DNA from 3 places in the Streptomyces zhihengii genome. Region 3 is predicted to be linked to each of the others. Evidence: riboswitches for the same ligand, from Rfam matches in the RefSeq annotation. Region 3 holds a riboswitch; each other region holds the start of a gene.
The links. Region 3 has a riboswitch for cobalamin ahead of JE024_RS33625 ((2Fe-2S) ferredoxin domain-containing protein). Riboswitches for the same ligand answer to the same signal wherever they lie in the genome.
Positions count from the first base shown of each region.

Region 1: it holds a riboswitch for cobalamin, as region 3 does, so the genes downstream of both, JE024_RS27030 (cobalamin biosynthesis protein) here and JE024_RS33625 ((2Fe-2S) ferredoxin domain-containing protein) in region 3, are expected to answer to the same signal.
Region 2: it holds a riboswitch for cobalamin, as region 3 does, so the genes downstream of both, JE024_RS33205 (ABC transporter substrate-binding protein) here and JE024_RS33625 ((2Fe-2S) ferredoxin domain-containing protein) in region 3, are expected to answer to the same signal.

Region 1 is NZ_JAFEJA010000001.1:6,349,620-6,357,384, reverse strand. Features, by position in the region: gene JE024_RS27040 (inorganic phosphate transporter) at 117-1,361, shown strand; gene JE024_RS27035 (hypothetical protein) at 1,374-1,595, shown strand; cobalamin riboswitch at 1,745-1,886, shown strand; gene JE024_RS27030 (cobalamin biosynthesis protein) at 1,977-2,942, shown strand; gene JE024_RS27025 (cobyric acid synthase) at 2,939-4,456, shown strand; gene JE024_RS27020 (putative cobaltochelatase) at 4,500-6,545, shown strand; gene cobO (cob(I)yrinic acid a,c-diamide adenosyltransferase) at 6,545-7,153, shown strand; gene JE024_RS27010 (cobyrinic acid a,c-diamide synthase CobB) at 7,147-7,765, shown strand, end outside.
Region 2 is NZ_JAFEJA010000002.1:1,252,666-1,260,430, forward strand. Features, by position in the region: gene JE024_RS33185 (phosphotransferase family protein) at 84-1,184, opposite strand; gene JE024_RS33190 (acyl-CoA dehydrogenase family protein) at 1,184-2,464, opposite strand; gene JE024_RS33195 (TetR/AcrR family transcriptional regulator) at 2,666-3,283, shown strand; gene JE024_RS33200 (DUF7822 domain-containing protein) at 3,422-3,955, opposite strand; cobalamin riboswitch at 4,070-4,247, shown strand; gene JE024_RS33205 (ABC transporter substrate-binding protein) at 4,278-5,318, shown strand; gene JE024_RS33210 (FecCD family ABC transporter permease) at 5,315-6,427, shown strand; gene JE024_RS33215 (ABC transporter ATP-binding protein) at 6,424-7,239, shown strand; gene JE024_RS33220 (APC family permease) at 7,368-7,765, opposite strand, start outside.
Region 3 is NZ_JAFEJA010000002.1:1,408,209-1,415,973, reverse strand. Features, by position in the region: gene JE024_RS33655 (phytoene desaturase family protein) at 1-923, opposite strand, end outside; gene JE024_RS33650 (SRPBCC family protein) at 923-1,372, opposite strand; gene JE024_RS33645 (SDR family oxidoreductase) at 1,669-2,550, shown strand; gene JE024_RS33640 (hypothetical protein) at 2,735-3,076, shown strand; gene JE024_RS33635 (MSMEG_6728 family protein) at 3,123-3,617, shown strand; gene JE024_RS33630 (dienelactone hydrolase family protein) at 3,663-4,418, opposite strand; gene JE024_RS33625 ((2Fe-2S) ferredoxin domain-containing protein) at 4,689-5,093, opposite strand; cobalamin riboswitch at 5,136-5,322, opposite strand; gene JE024_RS33620 (SDR family NAD(P)-dependent oxidoreductase) at 5,585-6,379, shown strand; gene JE024_RS33615 (hypothetical protein) at 6,464-6,637, shown strand; gene JE024_RS33610 (DUF6194 family protein) at 6,876-7,349, opposite strand; gene JE024_RS33605 (MerR family transcriptional regulator) at 7,424-7,765, shown strand, end outside.

The sequences.
Region 1 (7,765 bases), on a different contig from region 3:
AACGGAACGTCTTGACGCCACTTGCGGTCACCACAGCGCCCGACCCAGTTCATCTTCCGTTCATCCAGGTTGCCTACGGTCCACACGTCAATGACGTCAAACGATTGCCTGGGTAAATGGAACACATCACCTTGCTGCTCGCGATTGTGATCGTGACAGCGCTCGTGTTCGATTTCACGAACGGTTTCCACGACACCGCCAACGCGATGGCGACGACCATCTCGACCGGCGCGATGAAGCCCAAGACCGCGGTGGCCATGTCCGCCGTTCTGAACCTCGTCGGCGCGTTCCTCTCCGTGGAGGTCGCCAAGACGATCTCCAGCGGTCTGGTCGACGAATCAGGCATCTCACCTGAAGTCATCTTCGCGGCGCTCGTCGGCGCCATCCTCTGGAATCTGCTGACCTGGCTGGTCGGTCTGCCGTCCAGCTCGTCGCACGCCCTCATGGGCGGCCTGATCGGCGCCACCGTCGCGTCCGTCGGCTTCTCCGGCGTCAACGGCGGCGTCGTCGTCACCAAGGTGCTGATCCCCGCGATCGCCGCCCCGCTCGTCGCCGGCATCGGCGCGATGCTGGCCGCCCGGCTGACGTACAAGCTCGGCAAGCGGACCGACGAGAAGGCCACGGCCAAGGGCTACCGCGCCGGCCAGATCGCCTCCGCGGGCCTGGTCTCCCTGGCGCACGGCACCAACGACGCCCAGAAGACGATGGGCATCATCACCCTCGCCCTGGTCGCCGGCAATGTGCTCGCCCCCGGTTCGAACCCCCCGCTGTGGGTCATCGTCTCCGCCGGTGTCGCGATCGCGCTCGGCACCTACCTCGGCGGCTGGCGCATCATCCGCACCATGGGCAAGGGCCTCACCGACCTCCAGCCGCAGCAGGGCTTCGCCGCCCAGACCAGCGCCGCGAGCGTCATCCTGGCCTCCTCCAACCTGGGCTTCTCCCTCTCGACGACCCACTCCTGCTCCGGCGCCGTGATGGGCGCGGGCCTCGGCCGCAAGGGCGGCGTGGTCCGCTGGTCCACGGCGACCCGGATGTTCGTCGCCTGGGGTCTGACGCTGCCGGCCGCCGGTCTGGTCGCCGCGGCCTCGGAGTTCGTCACCAAGCAGGGCGACTGGGGCGTCGCCGTCGTCGCCGTCTTCCTGGTGGCGTCCTGCCTCGCGATCTGGCTCGTCTCCCGCCGCCAGGTCGTCGACCACACCAACGTCAACGACGTGGAGCCGGGCGAGGAGGAGCCGGCGGGTGTCGTCACCACCGCCATGGCCGCCGTCGCCCCGCCGCCCGCTGGCGAGTTCAAGACCACCATCCCGGCCCCGGCGTCCGAGCCGGCCGAGACCGAGCCGGCCCGTCCGGCCACGGTGTAAGGAAGCAGCAGCATGAAGATCGACTGGGCAGCTCTCGGCTCCGTGTTCGGCGTGAGCCTCGTCGCCACCGTCGCCCTGGTGGGCCTGTTCACCCTGGGCATCATCGGCCTCAGCAAGCAGGAGTCGGCCACGGCCTCCGGCGGCTCGGTGGCCCTGGCCCGCACCGGCGCGTACGTCTGCTTCGCCCTGTGCGCGGTGGCCGTCGCGTTCGGCATCTACCTGGTCGTCGACTGACGACCGCACACCGGGCCGCGAGCGGCCCGTGACACGTCCGGGAGCCGGGCGTGGCGGCACCCCCGCGGTGCCGTCGCGCCCGGCTTCCGCGCTGTCCGCGGTGTGGGCCTCGGCACACTGTCCCGTCGCAGGTCAAGGGTGAGTTGACGGGCGTACGCGGGCGTGGTGGACTGCCGGGGCCAATACGGCGGCAGCAGAGGAAGTCCGGTGCGAATCCGGCGCGGTCCCGCCACTGTGACCCGGGGAACCTCCCGGGGAGCCAGGAACTCTCACCGCCGGTCACGTCGAACCAGGGCGCGGACCCTGAGTGAGGACTCGTCGTCATGCCCGGCCGCGGCTCAGCCCTGCCCGCCCCTTCCCACCCCGGGGGCCGCTGACCCCATGGGTGCCGAACGCACATCTGCGGACCGGGTGTTCGCCTGCGGCGCCGCCGCCGGTCTCGCCGCCGACCTGCTGCTCGCGGACCCGCGCCGCGGACACCCCGTGGCCGCCTTCGGACGGGCCGCCGGCGCCGTCGAACGGCTGCTGTGGCGCGACCACCGCGGCCGGGGCGTCCTCCACACCGCGGTGTGCGCCGGGGGCGCGATCGGCGCGGGCCTGCTCGCCGCGCGCGCGGTGCGCCGCTCCCCCGCCGCATCCGTCGCCCTGACCGCGGCCGCCACCTGGGCCGTCGTCGGCGGCACCACCCTGGGGCGCGAGGCGCGCGCCGTCGGGGACGCGCTCGCGGCCGGGGACCTCGGCGCCGCCCGCGCCCGGCTGCCCCATCTGTGCGGCCGCGACCCGCAGGCGCTCGACGAGGCGCAGATCGCCCGCGCCGTCGTGGAGTCCGTCGCGGAGAACACCTCCGACGCGGTCGTCGGGGCGCTGGTGTGGGGCGCCGTCGCCGGTGTGCCGGGGCTGCTCGGCTTCCGGGCGGTCAACACCCTGGACGCCATGGTGGGCCACCGCTCGCCCCGGTACCTGCGCTACGGCTGGGCCTCCGCGCGCCTCGACGACGTGGCCGGCTGGCCCGGAGCGCGGCTCACCGCGGTGCTCGCGGTGCTCGCGGGCCCCGACCCGCGGGGCGCCGTACGGGCCTGGCGGGCCGACGCGGACAAGCACCCGAGCCCCAACGCGGGCCCGGTGGAGGCGTCGTTCGCGGGGGCGCTCGGCGTACGGCTGGGCGGGACCCTGTCGTACGCGGGGCGCGTCGAGCACCGGCCCGTCCTCAACGGGGGCGGCCGGGCGGTGGAGTTCGGGGACATCGAGCGGGCGGTGCGGCTGTCGCGCCGGGTCGGCGTGCTGACGCTGGCCGTCTGCGCGGGCGCGCGGCTGGTCCGCGCGGCGACGAGGGGGAGGCGGACATGAGCGGCGGCGGACTGCTGGTCGCGGGGACGACATCGGACGCGGGCAAGAGCGTGGTGACCGCCGGGATCTGCCGGTGGCTGGTGCGGCGGGGCGTGAAGGTCGCGCCCTTCAAGGGCCAGAACATGTCGCTGAACTCGTTCGTGACGCGCGAGGGCGCGGAGATCGGGCGGGCGCAGGCGATGCAGGCGCAGGCCGCCCGGGTGGAGCCGACGGCGCTGATGAACCCCGTGCTGCTCAAGCCCGGGAGCGACCGCTCCAGCCAGGTCGTGCTGATGGGCAGACCCGTCGGCGAGATGAGCGCCCGGGGCTACCACGGCAACCGGCAGCAGGAGCTGTTCGAGCCGGTGACGGCCTGCCTGGAGGAGCTGCGGGAGAGTTACGACGCGGTGATCTGCGAGGGCGCCGGCAGCCCGGCGGAGATCAATCTGCGGCGCACCGACATCGTGAACATGGGCATCGCACGGGCCGCCCGGCTGCCGGTGCTGGTGGTCGGGGACATCGACAGGGGCGGGGTGTTCGCGCAGTTCTTCGGCACCACGGCGCTGCTGGACGCGGCCGACCAGTCGCTGGTCGCGGGCTACCTCGTCAACAAGTTCCGCGGCGACGTGACCCTGCTGGAGCCCGGCCTGGAGATGCTGCACGGTCTGACCGGGCGGCGGACCTACGGCGTCCTGCCGTACGCGCACGGGCTGGGCATCGACGAGGAGGACGGGCTGCGGGTGTCGCTGCGGGGCGCGGTGCGCGAGTCCGTCGTCGCGCCGCCGGTCGGCGAGGACGTGCTCCGGGTCGCGGTCTGCGCCGTGCCGCTGATGTCCAACTTCACCGACGTGGACGCGCTGGCCGCCGAACCGGGCGTCGTGGTCCGCTTCGTGGACCGGCCGGAGGAGCTCGTCGACGCCGACCTCGTGGTCGTCCCCGGCACCCGCGGCACGGTCCGGGCGCTCGCCTGGCTGCGCGAGCGCGGGCTCGCCGCCGCGCTCGCCCGGCGGGCCGCGCAGGGGCGGCCGGTGCTCGGGATCTGTGGCGGCTTCCAGGCCCTCGGCGCGCACATCGAGGACGACGTCGAGTCCCGGGCGGGCGAGGTCGAAGGACTCGGACTGCTGCCCGTGCGGGTGCGGTTCGCCCGCGAGAAGACGCTGGCCAGGCCGGTGGGCGAGGCACTGGGCGAGCGCGTCGACGGCTACGAGATCCACCACGGCGTCGCCGAGGTGCTCGGCGGCGAGCCCTTCCTGGACGGCTGCCGGGTGGGCTCGGTGTGGGGCACCCACTGGCACGGCTCGCTGGAGAGCGACGGCTTCCGCCGGGCGTTCCTGCGGCAGGTGGCGGCGCAGGCCGGGCGGCGCTTCGTGCCCGCGCCCGACACCTCCTTCGGGGCGCTGCGCGAGGAGCAGCTCGACCGGCTCGGCGACCTGATCGAGGAGCACGCGGACACGGACGGTCTGCTGCGGCTGATCGAGCAGGGGCCCCCGGAGGGACTGCCGTTCGTCCCGCCCGGTGCCCCGGCGGCACGGTGAAGGTCATGGACGTCGAGGCAGCGAGTGAAGGAGTGAGCAGGCGATGAGCATCCCCTATCCGTTCACGGCGGTCGTCGGGATGGACGACATGCGGTTGAGCCTGCTGCTCAACGCCGTGTCGCCGGCGATCGGCGGTGTGCTCGTACGGGGCGAGAAGGGCACCGCCAAGTCGACGGTCGTGCGCGGGCTGACGGGTCTGCTGCCCGCCATGGACGTGGTGGAGGGGTGCCGGTTCGCCTGCCGCCCCGAGGCGCCGGACCCGCAGTGCCCGGACGGGCCGCACACCGGGGGCGCGGCGGCGAGCCGCCCGACGCCGATGGTCGAGCTGCCGGTGGGCGCGTCGGAGGACCGGCTGGTCGGGGCGCTGGACATCGAGCGGGCGCTCGCGGAGGGCGTCAAGGCGTTCGAGCCGGGCCTGCTGGCCGAGGCGCACCGCGGGATCCTCTACGTGGACGAGGTCAACCTGCTCCACGACCACCTCGTCGACCTGATGCTCGACGCCGCCGCCATGGGGGCGTCCTACGTGGAGCGCGAGGGCGTCTCCGTCCGGCACGCCTCGCGCTTCCTGCTGGTCGGGACGATGAACCCGGAGGAGGGCGAGCTGCGGCCGCAGCTCCTGGACCGCTTCGGCCTCACCGTGGAGGTCGCGGCCTCCCGCGACCCCGCGCTGCGCGTCGAGGTCGTGCGGCGGCGGCTGGCGTACGACGACGACCCGGCGGCCTTCGCGGCGCGCTGGGCGGCGGAGGAGGCGGCGCTGCGGGAGCGGATCGTCGCGGCCAGGGAGCTGCTGCCCGAGGTGGTGCTCGGCGACGCGGTGCTGCGTCAGATCGCGGCCACCTGCGCCGCGTTCGAGGTGGACGGGATGCGCGCGGACATCGTGATGGCGCGCACCGCCACCGCGCTGGCGGCCTGGGACGGCCGGGCGGAGGTCGCCGAGGAGGACGTGCGGCGGGCCGCGCTGCTCGCGCTGCCGCACCGCAGGCGGCGCAACCCCTTCGACGCGCCCGGTCTGGACGAGTCGAAGCTCGACGAGGCGCTCGGACAGTCCGGCGACGACCCCGACCCGGACCCCGAGCCCGACCCCGGACCCGGTGACGACGGCCCGGGTGACGGCGGTCCCGGTGACGGCGGTCCCGACGGGGGCCCCGGTGGCGGGGTGCCGCCGCAGACGCAGGGACAGGACGCCCCGGCCGGCGGCTCCGGCGACCGGGAGCCCGCCCCCGCACCGGCGGGCGGCCCCGGCGAACGCCGGCCCGTCGGCGCGTCGGAGCCGTTCCGCACCAGGATGCTCAGCGTGCCCGGACTCGGCGACGGCGCCGCCGGGCGCAGGTCCCGCGCGCGGACCGAGCACGGGCGCACCACCGGCTCGCGCCGCCCGCGGGGCACCCTCACCAAGCTCCACCTGGCGGCGACCGTGCAGGCCGCCGCGCCCCACCAGCGCGCCCGCGGGCGCAGCGGGCCGGGGCTGGTGGTGCGCCGGGACGATCTGCGGCAGGCGACCCGCGAGGGGCGCGAGGGCAACCTCGTGCTCTTCGTGGTGGACGCCTCCGGCTCCATGGCGGCACGGCAGCGGATGGGCGCCGTCAAGGGCGCGGTGATGTCGCTGCTGCTCGACGCCTACCAGCGCCGCGACAAGGTCGGGCTGATCACCTTCCGCGGGCGCGACGCCGAGGTGGCGCTGCCGCCGACCTCCTCCGTCGACACGGCCGCCGCGCGCCTTCAGTCCCTGCCGACCGGGGGGCGCACACCGCTCGCCGAGGGGCTGCTGACGGCGCACGAGACGCTGCGGATCGAGCGGCTGCGCGACCCGTCCCGGCGTCCGCTGCTGGTGATCGTGACGGACGGGCGGGCGACCGGTGCGGGCGACGCCTTCGGGCAGGCGCTGCGCGCCGCGCGCCTGCACGCCGCGGAGGGCACCGCGGCCGTCGTCGTCGACTGCGAGTCGGGGTATGTACGGCTCGGACTGGCCGGCACCCTCGCCGGCGAACTCGGCGGCACCGCCGTCACCCTGGACGAGCTGCGCGCCGACGCGATCGCCGGACTCGTCAGGGACGTCAGGGAAGTTTCCGCCGCCAGGAGGGCCGCGTAATGCCGCAGGGACAGCCGACCGTCGTACCGGACGACGGACTCACCACCCGCCAGCGCCGCAACCGCCCCCTGGTGTTCGTGCACACGGGCGTCGGGAAGGGCAAGTCGACGGCCGCGTTCGGGCTCGCGCTGCGGGCGTGGAACCAGGGCTGGCCGGTCGGGGTGTTCCAGTTCGTCAAGTCGGCCAAGTGGAAGGTCGGCGAGGAGAACGCGCTGAAGGTGCTGGGCGCCAGCGGCGAGGGCGGCACCGTGGCCTGGCACAAGATGGGCGAGGGCTGGTCGTGGATCCAGCGGGCGCCCGCCGACGGCGAGCCCTCCAACGAGGACAAGGCCCGCGAGGGCTGGGAGCAGGTCAAGCGCGACCTCGCGGCCGAGACCCACAAGCTGTACGTGCTCGACGAGTTCGCCTACCCGCTGCACTGGGGGTGGATCGACACCGACGAGGTCGTCGAGGTGCTGCGCGCGCGGCCGGGCACCCAGCACGTGGTGATCACGGGCCGCAACGCGCCGCAGAAGCTGATCGACTTCGCGGACCTGGTGACCGACATGTCCAAGGTCAAGCACCCCATGGACGCGGGGCAGAAGGGCCAGCGGGGCATCGAGTGGTAGCACGTCTCGTCATCGCCGCTCCGTCGTCGGGGGCGGGCAAGACCACGGTCGCGACGGGCCTGATGGCCGCCTTCGCCGGCCGTGGCCTCGCCGTGTCCCCGCACAAGGTCGGCCCCGACTACATCGATCCCGGCTACCACGCCCTGGCGACCGGGCGGCCCGGCCGCAACCTCGACGCCTACCAGTGCGGCACCTCCCTGATCGCGCCGCTGTTCGCGCACGGCGCGCGCGGCTGCGAACTGGCTGTCGTGGAGGGCGTCATGGGGCTCTACGACGGGGCCGCCGGGCAGGGCGAACTGGCGTCGACGGCGCAGGTGGCCAAGCTGCTGCGGGCGCCGGTGGTGCTGGTGGTGGACGCGTCGTCGCAGTCCCGGTCGGTGGCGGCGCTGGTGCACGGCTTCGCCTCCTGGGACCCGGAGGTGCGGATCGGCGGGGTGATCCTCAACAAGGTCGCCACCGACCGGCACGAGCACCTGCTGCGGGAGGCGCTGGAGGAGTCCGGCGTGCCGGTGATGGGGGTGCTGCGGCGGGCCGCCGACGTGGCCACGCCGTCGCGGCACCTGGGCCTGGTGCCGGTGGCCGAGCGGCACGCCGACGCGGTGGACGCGGTGC
Region 2 (7,765 bases), 160 kb from region 3:
GGCCGTGGGGCCCGGCCCCCGGGAGCCGACCCGCCCGGCCGACCCGCCCGGCCGACCCGCCCGGCCGACCCGCCGGGCGGGCGTCAGCCGCGGGGCGTCGCGGCCAGGCCGGCGTGCCCTGCCGCCGCTTCCAGCAGGCGGGGGACACCCGCTTCGAGCGAGGGCCCGAAGACCGTGTCGTCCGGGCGCTCGCCCCGCAGCCAGCGGGTGCGGATGGCCTCGCAGAAGATCGCCGCCTTCCACAGCGCGAGGGTCTGGTACCAGGGGAGCGGGGTGAGATCGAGACCCGTGCGGGAGCAGTAGCGCTCGGCCAGCTCGCGCCGGGTGAGGTGGCCGGGCTCCCGTGTGACGGGGGTGAGTTCGAGCGGGGTGGCCACGGCGCCGGCCTCGGACCAGGTGGCGGTGAGATAGCCGAGGTCCGCCAGCGGATCGCCGAGCGTCGCCATCTCCCAGTCGAGGATCGCGAGGATCCTCGCCGGCGCCCGCGGGGCGAACATCAGGTTGCCCATGCGGTAGTCGCCGTGCACCACCGAAGCCGCCTGGCTCGGCGGCAGGTTGCCGGCGAGCCAGTCCGCGATCCGCTCCACCGCGGGCAGGGCGCGCGTGGTGTTGACCTCCCACAGGCCGCGGAACCGGTCGACCTGGCGCCGGAGATACCCGCCGGGGGAGCCCAGGGAGGCGAGTTCGCCCTGGGTCACGTCGATGCCGTGCAGGGCGACGAGGGCGTCGACGACCGCCTCGCCGGTGGCACGGCGCCGCGCGGCGGGGGCGAGGTGGGCCGGGACGGTGTCGGTGACGACCGTCCCGTCGAGGCGGCGCATGAGGTAGAAGGGCACGCCCAGGACCGACGCGTCCTCGCAGACCGCGACGATCTCCGGCACCGGTATGCCGTGCCCGCCGAGGATCCTCTGGATGCGGGCCTCGCGCACCATGTCGTGCGTCGACCTCGGCAGCGGCGGGCGCGGCCCCCGTCGCAGGACGACGGACTCGCCGCCGCGGCGGACGAGATACGTGATGTTGGAGTGCCCGTCGCCGATGCGCCGCCAGGAGAGCGGGCCCCGTCCGATCCCGTGGGCGTCGAGGAAGTCGGTGACCGCGTCGACGACCAGGAGCGGAGGGGCGGTGAGACGACGGGCCTCCTGCCGGCTCGCGACGACCTCCGCACCGTCGGGAACGCTCTCCATCACGCGTCCCCGCCCCGTCCCGCGACCGCTTCGCCCAAGGCCGGTTCACCGGCGCGGACGGCGGCGTTCCGGGCCGCCGAGGCCCGGCGGGCGATCGCCCACCGGTGGGTCTCGTTGGGGCCGTCGTAGATGCGGAACGGGCGGACCTCGTTCAGGAACTGCGCCAGCGGGAGCCCGTCGGAGACCCCGTCCCCGCCGCAGATCTGGACGGCGCGGTCGATCACCCGGAAGATCGCCTCCGAGCAGTGCACCTTCGCGACGGAGGACATCGCCGAGCCCGCCTTCGGGTCGCCGTGCAGCAGTGCCGCGGTCTTGGTGATGACGGCGTCGGACGTCTCGATGTCGATCACGGACTCCGCGATCAGGTGCTGCGCCAGGCCGAGCGAGTCGATCGGCCCGCCGAACAGCTCCCGCCGCGCGGCCCGGTCCAGTGCGATGTCGAGGGAGCGGCGTGCCAGCCCCAGCCACCGCATGCAGTGGGTCAGCCGTGCCGGGCCCAGCCGGACCTGCGCGTAGCGGAAGCCGAGCCCCACCTCGCCGAGTACCGCGTCGTCGGGGACGAAGCAGTCCTCGATGTGCAGGTGCGGGTGACCGCCGTCGATGGAGCGGTCGACGGTGTGGATCGCCCCGCCGACCCGGATGCCGGGGTTCGCCATGTCGACGAGGAACATGGTGGCCCCTTCGGGCGAGCCGTCCACGGCCGGGGTCCGCGCCATCACGATGCAGAACGCGGCGCCCACGGCGCCGCTGGTGAACCGCTTGTGACCGTTGATCACCCAGCCGCCGGCGGTGCGTCCGGCCGTGGTCCGCAGCGCCGCCGGGTCGGATCCGGCTCCCGGGTGGGGCTCGGTCATGCCGAAGCACGACCGGACCTCCCCCGCGGCCAGCGGCACGAGGAAGCGCTGCTTCTGGTCCTCCGTCGCCACCAGGTTGAGCAGGTGCATGTTGCCCTCGTCGGGGGCCATGCAGTTGAGGGCGCTCGGGCCGATCGGCGAGTATCCGGCCTCCTGGAGGATCGGCGACCAGTGCACGAGGGGCAGGCCCTGCCCGCCGTACTCCTTCGGCACGTGCGGAGCGAAGACGCCGGCTTCCTTCGCCGCCGCCTGGAGCCGGTCACGGGTCGCCCGGTCGAGCCGGCCGCCCGGCGGGGGCTCCGCGCCGATCACCTGCTCGCGGACGAACCGGCGTGTACGCGCCCGCAGTTCCTCCACCTCGTCGGGGAGATGGGTGAAGGCCTCGGGGGCCGGCGCGCCCCGCCCGGGCTCCTCGTTCGCCGTCATGTGCCGTCCTTCCCGTCCGCGGTGCTTCCCGCCCGCACTGACCCGGACATCCGGATACCGATCGGCCGCTCGTTTACCGAGCGATCGCTCGGTAAAGTGAAGGGTGGTGCCGAGGGCATGTCAAGAGGCCCGTCATCGGGCGTGCCGGACCGGCGCTGCATACTGTGCCGACACGGCGAAGATCCGGGGGAGAGGTGCACGGTGGCGAGCAGTCAGGCCGAAACGGGCTGGAGGTCGTACCCCGACGGCACCCTGCCGCCGATCCTCGGGACCGCGCTGGCCTGCTTCGTCGAGCACGGCTACCACGGCACCTCGATCCGCGCGGTGGCCGCACGCGCCGGGCTCTCGGTGCCGGGGCTCTACTACCACTACCCCTCGAAGCAGGCCCTGCTCGTCGCGATCGTCTCCCATGCCATGGACGACCTGTGGCAGCGCAGCCTCGCCGCCCTGGAGGAGGCCGGCGACGACGCCGCGCGACGGCTTGACCTGCTGGTGGAATGCCTCGTGCTGTTCCACGCGCACCGCAGGGACCTCGCCTTCATCGCCTCCAGCGAGATCCGCAGCCTCACCGGACAGGCGCGCACCACCTACATCGGCGCCCGCGACCGTCAGCAGCGCCTGATGGACGGCGTGATCGAGGACGGTGTCGCGCGGAAGGTCTTCACCACGGCGTACCCGCGTGACGTCTCCCGGGCCGTCGTCACCATGTGCACCGGCGTCGCCCAGTGGTACAGCGCCGACGGCCCGCACAGCCCGCGGCAACTCGCCGAGCGGTACCGCGCCATGACCCGCGGGACGGTCGGCGCACCGGCCGTCTGACGGGCCCGGCACCATGCCCGCCCCGCGCCGGGACCCCGCCCGGGGCGTCGCCCGGCCTCCGCGCGGGAGGCGTCGTCGAACGGGCCCGGAGCGCCGGGTGAGCGCCGGGCGCCGCTCCACGGGTCGGATCAGCCGGAGTCAGCCGGGGAAGGAGAAGTACAGCGCGTCGCCGTAGAAGGACGCGAAGTGCCGCTGCCAGTCGGACCGGACCGAGGCCAGCCACGCGTCGTTCCGGCCGGCGATCGCCGCCTCGGCCTCGGCGACGGCGGCGGGGATCTCCGAGGACGCCAGACGCCGCACGCTCTCCGCCGGGTCGTCGTCCGTCATCGAGACGATCTCCCCGGTCTCCAGGACGAAGTACTTCGCCTGCTGCTTCGCGAGGTGGGCCGTGGTCCCGGCGACGCACGCGGCGAACTCGGCGTCGTCCTCCAGGCCCCGGCCGACCGCGCGCAGGAGGTCGCCGAGCAGGGCCGCCCCTCCGGCGTACTCCGCGGCGATGCCGATCGGAGGGTTCCAGATCATGGACGGGACGATCGTCGTGCCGCGCCCCACCAGGAGCTTGTGCGCGAGCGGGATGTCCCAGTTGTGCTCGGATATGCAGCGGACCGGCTTGGGGATCTCCGCGTCGTTCGGCATCGAGTCGGCGGAGTAGAGGTACGAACGGTTTGCCATGGCGGCGACGCTAACACCGGGGACCGACAACACCGGTGCCGGCAGGCGCCGGTGCGGGCGCCGGGGCGGTGCCGCTCCCGGTGCCGGGGTGCGCCCTTTGCCGTTTTCCCGGGGAACCATAGGATCAACAGGTCATCGCCGCGACGGGAGACAGGAAGCCGGTGCGAATCCGGCACGGTCCCGCCACTGTGACCGGGGAGCCGACCCCTCCATGAGCCACTGCGCGCAGCGCGGGAAGGCCGGGGAACGCCGATCCGGAAGTCAGGACACTGGCCTGTCGCGGGCCCGATCCGAGGAGCGCGGACTCCGCAGGAGGCTTTACGTGTACGACGGCATGCCCCGTCCCTTCGCCCTGCCCGACACCGGGCCCGGCCGCCGTGCCGTGCGCACGGCCGGAGCCGTCGCCGCACTGGCGGCGGTCCTTCTCACCGGCTGCGGCGCGCCCGGCGCCCCGCGGCAGGACAAGCCCGCGGCGGCCGCGGCGGACGGCTTCCCTCTCACCGTGGAGAACTGCGGTGTCCGCACGACCTACGAGGCGCCGCCCTCCCGGGTGGTGACCATCCACCAGCACCCGGCCGAACTGCTGCTCTCCCTCGGTCTGAAGGACCGGATGATCGGGACCGCCTTCCCCGACTCCGCCGTCCTCCCCGGACTGAGCGAGGACTTCGCGGCCGTCCCCGAACTGTCGGCGAAGGAACCGTCGTTCGAGAAGATCCTCGACGCCGAGCCCGACTTCGTCTACGGCGGCTACGCCAGCGCCTTCGCCGAGAACGACGGGCGGTCCCGCGAGGCGTTCGCCGACGCCGGCATCGACACCTACCTCAACCGCGAGTACTGCGGGAAGAAGAAGGTCTCGATGCAGGACGTCTACGACGAGATCGACACCATCGGCGGCCTGTTCGGCGTGCGGGACCGGGCCGACGCACTCGTCGCCGACCTCCGGGGCCGGGTGCGGACCGCCACCGCCGAGGTCGACGGCGAGCGCGAGACGCCCGTCTTCGTCTACGACAGCGGGGACAAGAGCGCCTTCACGGCCGGCGGCCGGAGCCTCGGCACCGAGATCATCCGGCTCGCCGGCGGGCGCAACGTGTTCGCCGACCTCGACGACGTCTTCGGCGACGTCTCCTGGGAGCAGGTCGTCGCCCGCAGGCCCGAGGTCATCGCGATCTACGACTACGCCGGCGCCGGAAGCGTCGAGCAGAAGAAGGAGTTCCTGCTGGCGGAGCCCGCCCTGGCGGACGTGCCGGCCGTGCGGAACAAGCGCTTCGTGGTGCTGCCGCTGACCGCCACCCTGGTCGGCGTACGCGCACCCCGCGCCGTCGAGGACCTGGCGCGCGACCTGCACCCGCAGCGGTTCCGGTGACCGTGCCCGCCGGGAAGACCGCGGCCCCGCGGCTCGCCGGGACCGAGGGGCCGGGCGACACGTCCCGGCGGGTCGCCTTCGGTCCCGCCGTGCTGCTCCTCGCCGCCCTGCTCGTCGTCTCGATGACCGCCGGCATGGCCATCGGCTCCGTGCGGGTGCCGGCCGGCCAGGTGTGGGGCATCGTCGGCCACGCCCTGGGCCTGGAATGGTCGGAGGTCACCTGGTCGCGGGCCCGCGAGACCATCGTGCTCGACGTCCGCGCGCCCCGGGTGGTGCTCGGCGCGGTGACCGGGGCGGGGCTCGCCCTGATCGGCACCGCGCTCCAGGCGCTGGTGCGCAACCCGCTCGCCGAGCCCTACCTGCTCGGCGTCTCCTCGGGCGCCTCGCTCGGCGCGGTCGCGGTGATCGTCTTCGGGGTGCAGGTCTTCGGGCATCTCTCGCTCTCGGCCGCCGCGTTCGCGGGCGCCCTGCTGACCCTGTTCCTCGTCTACACGACGGCCCGCAGCGGGGGCAGGATCACCTCGGGCCGGCTCGTGCTGTCGGGCGTCGCCTACGCCCTGGTGCTCACCGCGGTGATGAACCTGCTGCTGCTGACGAGCGACCGGGGCAACGAGGCCCGTGCGGTGCTCGCCTGGACCATGGGCGGACTCGGCGGTGTGCGGTGGGGGACGCTGTGGCTGCCGGCCGGCGCAATGCTGCTCGGCCTCGGCGTCCTGCTCCTCCAGGCACGCCCGCTGAACCTGCTGATGGCGGGCGAGGAGGCCGCGACGACGATGGGCCTCGACGTGGCCCGCTTCCGGGCCCGTCTGTTCGTCCTGCTGTCGCTGCTCACCGGTGTGCTGGTCGCGGCCGCGGGGCCGATCGGCTTCGTCGGGCTGATGACACCGCACGTCGTGCGGCTGTTCGTCGGCGGCGACCACCGGCGGGTGCTCCCCGCGGCGGCACTCGGCGGCGCCGTCTTCCTGCTCTGGGCGGACATCGCCGCCCGCACCGTGGCCGCGCCGGCGGAACTGCCCGTCGGCGTGCTCACGGCGCTCACCGGCGGACCGTTCTTCCTGTGGCTGATGCGCCGCGACGCCCGCCGGACCACGGGCGGAGGTCCCGCGTGAAGGGGAGCCGGCTCGTCGTCGAGGGCGTCACCCTCACCGCCGGGGCACGGCGGCTGGCCGAGGACGTCTCGCTGACCGCGGAGCGGGGCGAGGTCGTGGGACTGATCGGCCCCAACGGCAGCGGCAAGTCCAGCCTGCTCAGGTGCGTCTACCGGATCCTGCGCCCCGACTCCGGGACGGTGCGCGTGGACGGTGCCGACGCCTGGACGCTGCCCGTGCGGCAGGTGGCGCGGACCCTGGCCGCCGTGGTGCAGGACGCCGCGACGGACGTCGACCTGGCCGTGCGCGAGGTGGTGGCGATGGGACGCGCGCCCCACAAGCGCCTCCTCGACGGCGACACCGCCGACGACCGCCGCCTGATCGCGTCGTCCCTCGCCGCGGTGGACGCGCTCCACCTGGCGGACCGGCCCTACGACCGCCTCTCCGGCGGCGAACGCCAGCGTGTCCTCGTGGCGCGGGCGCTCACCCAGCAGCCCGCGCTCCTCGTGCTGGACGAGCCCACCAACCACCTGGACATCCGCCACCAGCTCGACATCCTGGGCGTCCTGCGCCGACTGCCCGCGACCGTGCTGGTGGCCCTGCACGACCTCAACCTGGCGGCCGGCTTCTGCGACCGCCTGTACGTGCTGTGCGACGGCCGGGTCGTCGCCTCGGGCCCGCCCGCCGACGTCCTCACCCCCGCGCTGCTCCAGGAGGTCTACGGGGTGGACGCGGAGGTCGCCGTCCACCCCCGCACCGGGACCCCGCAGGTCACCTTCCTGCCCGGCGGCGGCCCCCGGCCGCCTGCCGCGCCGCACCCGGCGACGGGCTGACCCGCCGTCGGGCACGGGCACGGGCGACGGGGCCGAGGTCTCCCACCGCGCGTGTCCGGCGGGCGGCCTGCCTCCCGTCGCGTCCGGCGGCCGGTCCGTCTCCCGTCACGTCGGGGGGCCGGTCCGTCTCAGCCCAGGTCGGGCAGACGGTCCGCCTCCAGGGCTTCGATGGCGTGCGAGGCGTTGAACGGCAGGATCGTGACCGCGACGTGCGGCAGTCGCTCCAGGGTCTTCGCCATCTTCTCGCCGGTGCCCCGGTGGAGGAGCTTGCCGAGGGCGGTGGCGTACATCCGCCGGGGCACGAGGACCGTCAGGGAGGTGTCGCCGTCCTGCGTGGTCCGCACGGCCAGTTCGCGCATCGCGTGCCGCAGCCGGCGGTCGGGGCAGGCCACCAGTTCCAGGTCGACCGAGGTCGCGTTCGTCGACGCCCAGCGGGCGGACAGGCGGCGGGCGTGTGCCTCGTCGATGGCGAAGTGCACCGCACGCACGTTGTCGGGCCGCAGCTCATGGGCGTAGCGCAGGGCCT
Region 3 (7,765 bases):
CGGTCCATGGCCGCCGACAGGCTCGGCGGCAGATGGTCCCGGTCCACCAGGCGTCCGTACAGGGCGGGCGCCGACACGTCCGCCAGCACCGCGCGGTTCGCCCTCACCTCCTCGCCGCCGGCGGTCCGCACGGCGACGGCCCGCCCGCCGCGCACCACCACGCCGGCCGCCTCCTGGCCGCAGCGGACGGCGCCGCCGCGCCGCCGGAGCCGGGAGACCAGCGCGTCGGTCAGGGCGCTCGCGCCGCCGACGGGCGCCGGGAAGCCCACGTGCTGGCCGAGCATGGACATCAGCCAGCCGTAGCCGCCGCTGCCGGCGGCCTCCGGGCCGAGGTCGGCGTGGAGCGCGTTCCCGGCGAGCAGCAGCCGGCCGCCCTCGCCGCGGAAGTGCTCCTCGCCGAGCCTGCGCACGGGCAGCAGCAGGGTGCGTGCGAGGCTCAGCCCGCCGGCTCCCCGCATCCGGGCGGCGAGGCGCCCGGCGGCACGTACGGGCGGGAACGGCGTGAACAGCGCCCGCACGATGTCGTCCCCGAGCCGCTGCCACACCTCGTACAGGCGTTCCCATGCCTCGCCGTCGCCCGCCGCGAAGGCGTCCAGGCCCTCGGCGGTGCGTTCCGGCGAAGCGTCCAGCACGGCGCAGCGCCCGTCGGGCAGATGGTGTGCCAGCACCCGCGGCGCGCGGGCCCAGCGCAGCCCCTCTCGGCCGAGGTCGAGCCCGGCGAGCACCGGGGAGGCGGCCGCCAGCGGGTAGAAGGCGCTGAACAGGTCGTGGACGTAGCCGGGCAGCACACCGCTGTCGCTGCGGACGGCCCCGCCGGGACGGTCCTGGGCCTCCAGGACCTCGACGCTCCAGCCCTCGTCGGCGAGCAGATTGGCGGCGACGAGCCCGTTGGGGCCGGCGCCGATCACCACGGCGTCGGGCATCAGCGCCGCTCCGGGGCGGTGGCGTCTTCCACGGTCCGCGCGAACCGGCGCAGCAGAACCCGGTGCCGCAGCTGCTGCACGGCGTCCAGGGCCGCATTGTGCACGGCGCCGCCCATACCGCGCAGCGGGTGCTCGTCGAAGATCACCAGGGTGTCGTCGCCCCAGGGGCGCAGTTCGAAGGCGATCCGGGCGGTGCCGAGGGGGCCGCTGTAGGCCTCCAGCTCCAGGCGGCGCGGCGGTTCGCTGACGCGCACCACCGTCCGGCCGTCCGCCTGCCACCGGCCGAGGCGGACGGTGTACGTGATGCGCGCCCCCTCCGCCGGCCACTCGCCGTCCCGCTCCGAGGACCCCGAGGTCCCCACCACCCAGGTGCCGAAGCGGTCGCCGTCCGCGAGGACGTCCCACACCTGCTGGGGTGTGCGCCGGACGAGTCGGTGTCGCACAGCCATGAGCCCTCCAGGGGTGCGGCCGGACAGGTGCGCTGCCGGACCCGTTCAGCGTAGACCGGCGCGCCCGTGCCGTCCTGCGGGCGGCCGGCGGCGGTGTGCGCCGGGTACCCGGTGACCCGCCGCGGGGCGGGCGGCGGTGTGCACCGGGCCGCGCCGGGTACCCGGCGACCCGCCGCAGGACGGGCGGCGGCACGGCGCCTGCCGGAGAATGCCCGGTGCGGCAGCGGCCCGCGCACGATCGCGCGGCGGCGGACACCCCGAGGACCGCGCGACGGTCCCGGCCGAAGGGACACCGGATGGACAACGGATTTCCGCACCGCCGCGTGGCGGTGGTCACCGGGGCGGCCCGGGGCATCGGCGCCGCGCTGTCGCGCGAGCTGGCCGCCCGCGGGCTGCGGGTCGCGCTGCTGGGCCGGGAGGTCGAGACGCTCCGGGCCGTCGCCGTCGAGCTGCCCTGGGACGCACGGTGCTTCGGGGTGGACGTCACGGACCTGGCGGCCATGGAGGCGACCGCGGCCCGGGTGGCGGACGAGATGGGGCCGGCGTCCGTGGTGGTGGCCAACGCGGGCATCGCGGCCACGGGCCCTTTCGCCGGGGGCGACCCCGCGCTGTGGGAGCGCGTGGTGGGCGTCAACCTGTTCGGCAGCGCCAACACCGCGCGCGCCTTCCTTCCCCAACTCGCCCGTACTCAGGGGTACTTCCTCCAGGTCGCCAGCACGGCGGCCTTCGGGGCAGCCCCCATGATGAGCGCGTACTGCGCCTCGAAGGCGGGCGCCGAGTCCTTCGCGCAGGCCCTGCGCGCCGAGGTCGCCGCCCAGGGGATCGGGGTCGGGATCGCGTATCTCCACTGGACGAGGACAGAGATGACCCGGGACATCGACGAGCATCCGGTGCTGGAGGCCCTGCGCGCCTCGCAGCCGCGCTTCGCCGCGCGGGTGCACACCGCGGAGGAGGTGGCCCGCCGGCTGCGGCGGGGCGTCGAGCGGCGGTCCACGAGCATCCACTGCCCGCCGTGGCTGCGGCTCGTCCAGCCGCTGCGTCCGGCGTTTCCGCCGCTCGTGGGACTGGTGGCCCGCAGGCATCTGAAGCGGCTCGACACCGGCGAGCTCGCCCGGGCCTCGGGGGTCCTGGGCGCGGGCGGCGAGGCGGACTGGGCGGCCCGCGGCCGAGGGCGATGACGTCCCCCGGGTGGAGGCACCCGCGGGGCGGCCCCGGCGCGGTGGGTGTGGACTCGCCGGGTGGGGGTAAGCGGGCCGGACACCGGCCGGACGGGCGGCGGTCGTGCGATCGCCGTCCGGCGGGGCCGCCGGTTCCGTGCCCAGCCCGCCCCATCCGGTCCGCGACCCGTTTGGAGAACCGCAGATGACAGCGACCCCCTGCTTCACGGCCCCCGGCATCCGGCGACGCGGCCGGGCGTGGGTGATCACCCTCGGGGACACCCCGCGCGGCCCGGCCCTCGACAGCGTGGTCCGCACCGTCGACGGCATCGCCGCGAAGGACGCCGCCCTGGTCGTCGACGCGGGCGCGGTGACCTCGGCCGACGACAGCCTGGTGGAGTGGCTCACGGACGTCGGCAGGCGCCTGCCTCTGTGCGTCGCAGCGCCCTCCCCGGCCGTGCGGACGCTGCTGCGCGGCTCCGGCGCGGGCCGCTCGGTGCCGTCGGCCTCGTGCATGGGCGAGGCGCTCGACACCGTCGGCATCTGACCGTCCCCGGGCGGTCGCGAGGCGCCCGCACAGGAGGTGAACCGGTGTGCAGACCTTTCTGCCGTACCCGGACTTCAGGGAGTCGGCGGCCGCGCTGGACGTCAAGCGTCTGGGCAAGCAGCGGGTGGAGGCGCTCCAGGTGCTCCGCGGCCTCACCGTGCCCGGATACGGCTGGCGCCGGCATCCGGCCGTGCGCATGTGGGCGGGATACGAGGAGGCGCTCGTCCGCTACGGGCTCGACATGTGCGAGGTGTGGACGGACGCCGGGCGCGCCGACACCTGCGCGCTGACCCTGGTGCACGACTTCCGGGGCTGGGCGCCCGAGGGGCTGTCCACCGTGCGGAGCCAGGACCGCCTCGCGGAGGCCGGGGACCTCCCGCCGTGGCTCGGCTCGGCGGACTTCCACCGCAGCCACCGGTCCGCGCTGGTCCGCAAGGACCCCGCGCACTACCGCGAGCGGTTCCCCGACGTGCCGGACGACCTGCCCTACGTGTGGCCGTCCTCCGACCGGGCCACCGAGCCCCCGGCCCGGGCGGGCTGAACGGGCCGGGGTCGTCGCTCGCGGCGGCGGGTCTCGCGACCGGGCTCAGCCCATGCCCGCCGCCGGGTCCCCCGTCATGTCCCCCATCGGGTCCTCCGCCTGGTCCCCCGTCATGTCCTGAGTCAGGTCCTCCGTCAGGGGTAGGCACTCGGCGAGCAGGTCGAGCACGTCGCGCCAGGCCCGCCGCGCGTGCCGTGGATGGTGACCGACGCCGGGGACCGTGGGGTGATCGACCGTCGGATGGTGGAAGGCGTGCAGGGCGCCGCCGTAGACCGTCAGACGCCAGTCGACGCCCGCGGCCTGCATCTCGGCCGTGAACGCGTCCCGTTGCGCGGGCGCCATGATCGGATCCTGTGACCCGACCCCTGCCCACACCGGGCAGCGAATGTTCCCCGCCTCGCCCGGCCGGCCCGTGGTGGTCGCGTTGACCGTCCCGATCGCGCGCAGATCGACGCCGTCGCGCCCGAGTTCCAGCGCGATCGCGCCCCCGGTGCCGTAGCCGACGGCGGCGATCCGGTCGGGGTCGGTCCGCGGTTCGGCGCGCAGCACGTCGAGCGCCGCACGGCCGATGCCCCGCATCCGGTCGGGGTCGTCGAGCAGGGGCAGGCACCGGGCCAGCATCTCCTCGGGGTCGCCCAGATAGCGCCCGCCGTGGAGGTCGAAGGCCAGCGCCACGTATCCCCGCTCGGCGAGGGCATCGGCCCGGCGGCGTTCGACGTCGCTGAGCCCCGTGCCCTCCGGTCCCAGCAGCACCGCGGGCCGGCGGTCGGCACCGGCCGGGAGCGCGAGGTGCCCGGTCATCGTCAGACCGTCGGCCGGGTACGCGACCGTGCGCGTCGTCACCGTCGTCCGTGCCGCCCGTGCCGCCCGTGCCGTCTGCGTCGCCCCGGTCGCCTGTGTCGTCCTCGTCGTCCTCGTCGTCATGGGAAGGGACCGTAGTGATCGTCGGGCCCCGTCCGGGCGGTGTTCCGCCGCCGGCAGAACCCGCCCCGGGCCCCGGACGACGCCCGGCATCCGCCGAGGACACCGAGCCGGGTGTCCGCCGCGCCTGCGGCGGACACGGCGGTGGCGTCAGGAGACCGCCGGGCGGCCGGGCGGGGTGAACGTGTACAGGTCGAGGATGTCCGGCAGCGGTGCGATGCCGGGGCCGCCGGCGCGGACCCAGGCGACGACGTCCTCCGTCGCCGCGGCGTCGTTGACCAGCCCGAGCCAGACCGGGCGCCCGCCGGCGGCCCTGCCCGCGGCGGAGGGCCGGACCACGATGACATTGGCCTGGTCGCACACGTCGAGGCAGTCGGAGACGCTCACCGGCCCGGCCTGGCGCAGGCGTGCGGTCTGGGCGGCGTGGTCGACGCCCCGCACCTTGGAGCTGCCGCAGCAGCAGTCGCGGCAGACGACGACGCGGCACGGCACGGGTCCGCCGCCCGTCCTGCGCGCGGGTTCGCCGGTCGTCGCTCCGGTGGGTGTGGCGGGCATGGCGCACCGTCCCTCTCTCCGGGGAGATCCGCCCCGGTGGTTCGTGGAGGAGGCGACCGCGTGAGTCTCCTGGCTCTCGGGTCCGTGCCCGTCCGCCGCCTTCCCGCCCGTGCGGGCAGGGGCTCGTCGGGACCGGCTCACCGATCACAGTGGCGGGACCGCGCCGGATTCACACCGGCTTCCTCGTCCGCCGTCGCCTTGTCGCCGGGCATCATCTCATCCGCGATCTTGAGCCGGAACGGAGGCCGGCGGACGTGGGCACAGGGGCCGACGCGCATGCGCCCGCGCGGTGTTCGCCCGCGCGGTGTTCGCCCGCGCGGTGTTCGGGTGCCGGCGCCGCTGTTCGCGTGTCGGCGGTTGTGTTCGCGTGTCGGCGGCGACGGCCCGGGGCGGAGGTGACTCAATTGAGGGCGCACCGCACCACCCCGCCGGCTCCGGACGGGTGCACCGGGCCTCCCGGCGGATCCGACCATGTGAGGAGCGCAGTCGCGATGCAGATCGACCTCGGCGGGAAGACGGCCCTGGTGACCGGGTCGACCCAGGGGATCGGGGCGGCGATCGCCGCCGGTCTGGCGGCGGCCGGCGCGCGTGTCGCCGTCAACGGACGCGATGCCGGACGGACTGGGGAGGCGGTCGAGCGGCTGCGCGGGCAGGTACCGGAGGGCGACTTCGTGGCCGCGCCGGGGGATCTGGCCACGGAGGAGGGGGCCGGGGACGTGCTGGGGCGGCTCCCCCGGGTCGATGTGCTCGTCAACAATCTCGGCGTCTTCGGGGCGCGGCCGGCGCTGGAGATCGACGACGCCGAGTGGCGGCGCTACTTCGACGTGAACGTGCTGTCGGCGGTCCGCCTCATCCGCTCCTGCCTGCCGGGGATGACGGACCGCGGCTGGGGCCGGGTGCTGAACATCGCCAGCGACTCGGCGGTGGTGACCCCGGCCGAGATGATCCACTACGGCGCGACCAAGACCGCCCTGCTGGCCGTCACCCGGGGCTTCGCCAAGGAGGCGGCGGGCACGGGCGTGACGGTCAACTCGGTGATCGCGGGCCCCACGCACACCGGAGGGGTCGAGGACTTCGTCCGCGAACTCGTCGGCCCGGACCTCCCCTGGGACGAGGCGCAGCGGGTCTTCATGAGGGAGCACCGGCCGCAGTCGCTGATCCAGCGGCTGATCGAGCCCGAGGAGATCGCGCACCTGGTCGTCTACCTCGCCTCCGGTTTCGCCTCGGCGACGACGGGCGGCGCGCTGCGGGTCGACGGGGGCTACGTCGACTCGATCCTGCCGTGACACCGCTCGGAAACGGTGTGTTTCCCCGCCGGGAGCACGGGCAGGCGAGTGCGTGAGCAACGACGCAGCGAGGAAAGGACCGACATGAGCGCCGGAGAGAAGGCCAAGGCCAAGACCGAGCAGGTTGTCGGGAAGGCCGTGCGCAAGGCCGCCCACGCGATGCACAACGAGACCACCGCGGCGAAGGGTGCGGCCCTGGAGACCCGGGGCAAGGCCCGGGAGGCCAAGGAGAAGACCAAGGGCGGCTTCGGCCACTGACCGCGGCCGCGTACCGCGAGGGGCCACGGGGCCCGGTGTCCATGGGACGGACGCCGGGCCCCGTTCCGCGTCCCGGCGCGGTGCCGGGGCCCTTCCGGCGGCGGGGGCCTCGTACCGCGGACCGAGCCGCCGCACGAACCGCGGAACGAACCGCCTGCCGCACCGCCGCCTGACCGCCGACCGCACCGCGGACCGCACCGCGAACGGATCATCGGCGGTTCCGCCGGATGATCCGCCGTCAGCTTCCCGTGGTGCCGGAGCGCCGCTCGTGGCGGGCGCGGGCGAGGCGGTGGGCGGTGGTCAGCAGCTCCCTGGCGGCCGTCCGCGTGCGGGGGCCCGGGTTCGCCACCGCCAGCCAGCCGGCGGCGCCGTAGACGGGGTGGGCGGTCACGGTGTCGTCGTCGGTGCCCGCTCCGGCGGGGGCCGGGTCGCGGGGCGCGCGGCCGGTCCACCGGGTGAACTCCTCCTTCCCCGCGGCGACGTTCACCCGGTAGGCGCCGGGACGGTCGAGGTGCGACGTCGTGTCGCCGGGGAGGTCCTTGGTCACGATGGTCGCGAACGGCTGGGCGGTCGCGGGGACGGCGCCGTCGGGGGCGTAGTAGAAGTACGTGTCCCCCTGGGCGGCGTCCGGCGAACCGTCCCCGGGGACCGGGCGGATGGTCAGCACGCCGTCCATGCCGCTCGTGAAGGTGATGATCTCGTCCTGGGTCATGTGCTCCAGCGTTCCATTCAGGTGCTTGTGGAGACTTGGGGGCGGCCGGGAGCCGGTGGGCGAAGGGATTCGGGATGACAGGTCTCCACTCGGCGCGTCTGCGGACCGTCGACGTCGCGCGGCGGACGGGGTACTCGGTGCAGCAGGTGCGCAACCTCGAACGCGACGGTGTGCTCCCGCCCGCGGCGCGCACGGCGTCGGGGCACCGGGTCCACGGGGAGCGGCATGTGCGGTCCGCGCTGGCCTACCGGGCGTTCGCGGCGGGCGCCGGTCCGGTCGAGGCGAAACGGATCGTGCGGGCCGCGCACCGGTTCCCCGGGTCGCCGGAGGTGTTCGCCCTGCTGGACGCGGCGCACGCGCGGCTGGACGCGGAACGTGCCGGGCTGCGCCGCGCGCGGGAGGCCGCCGGGCTGATC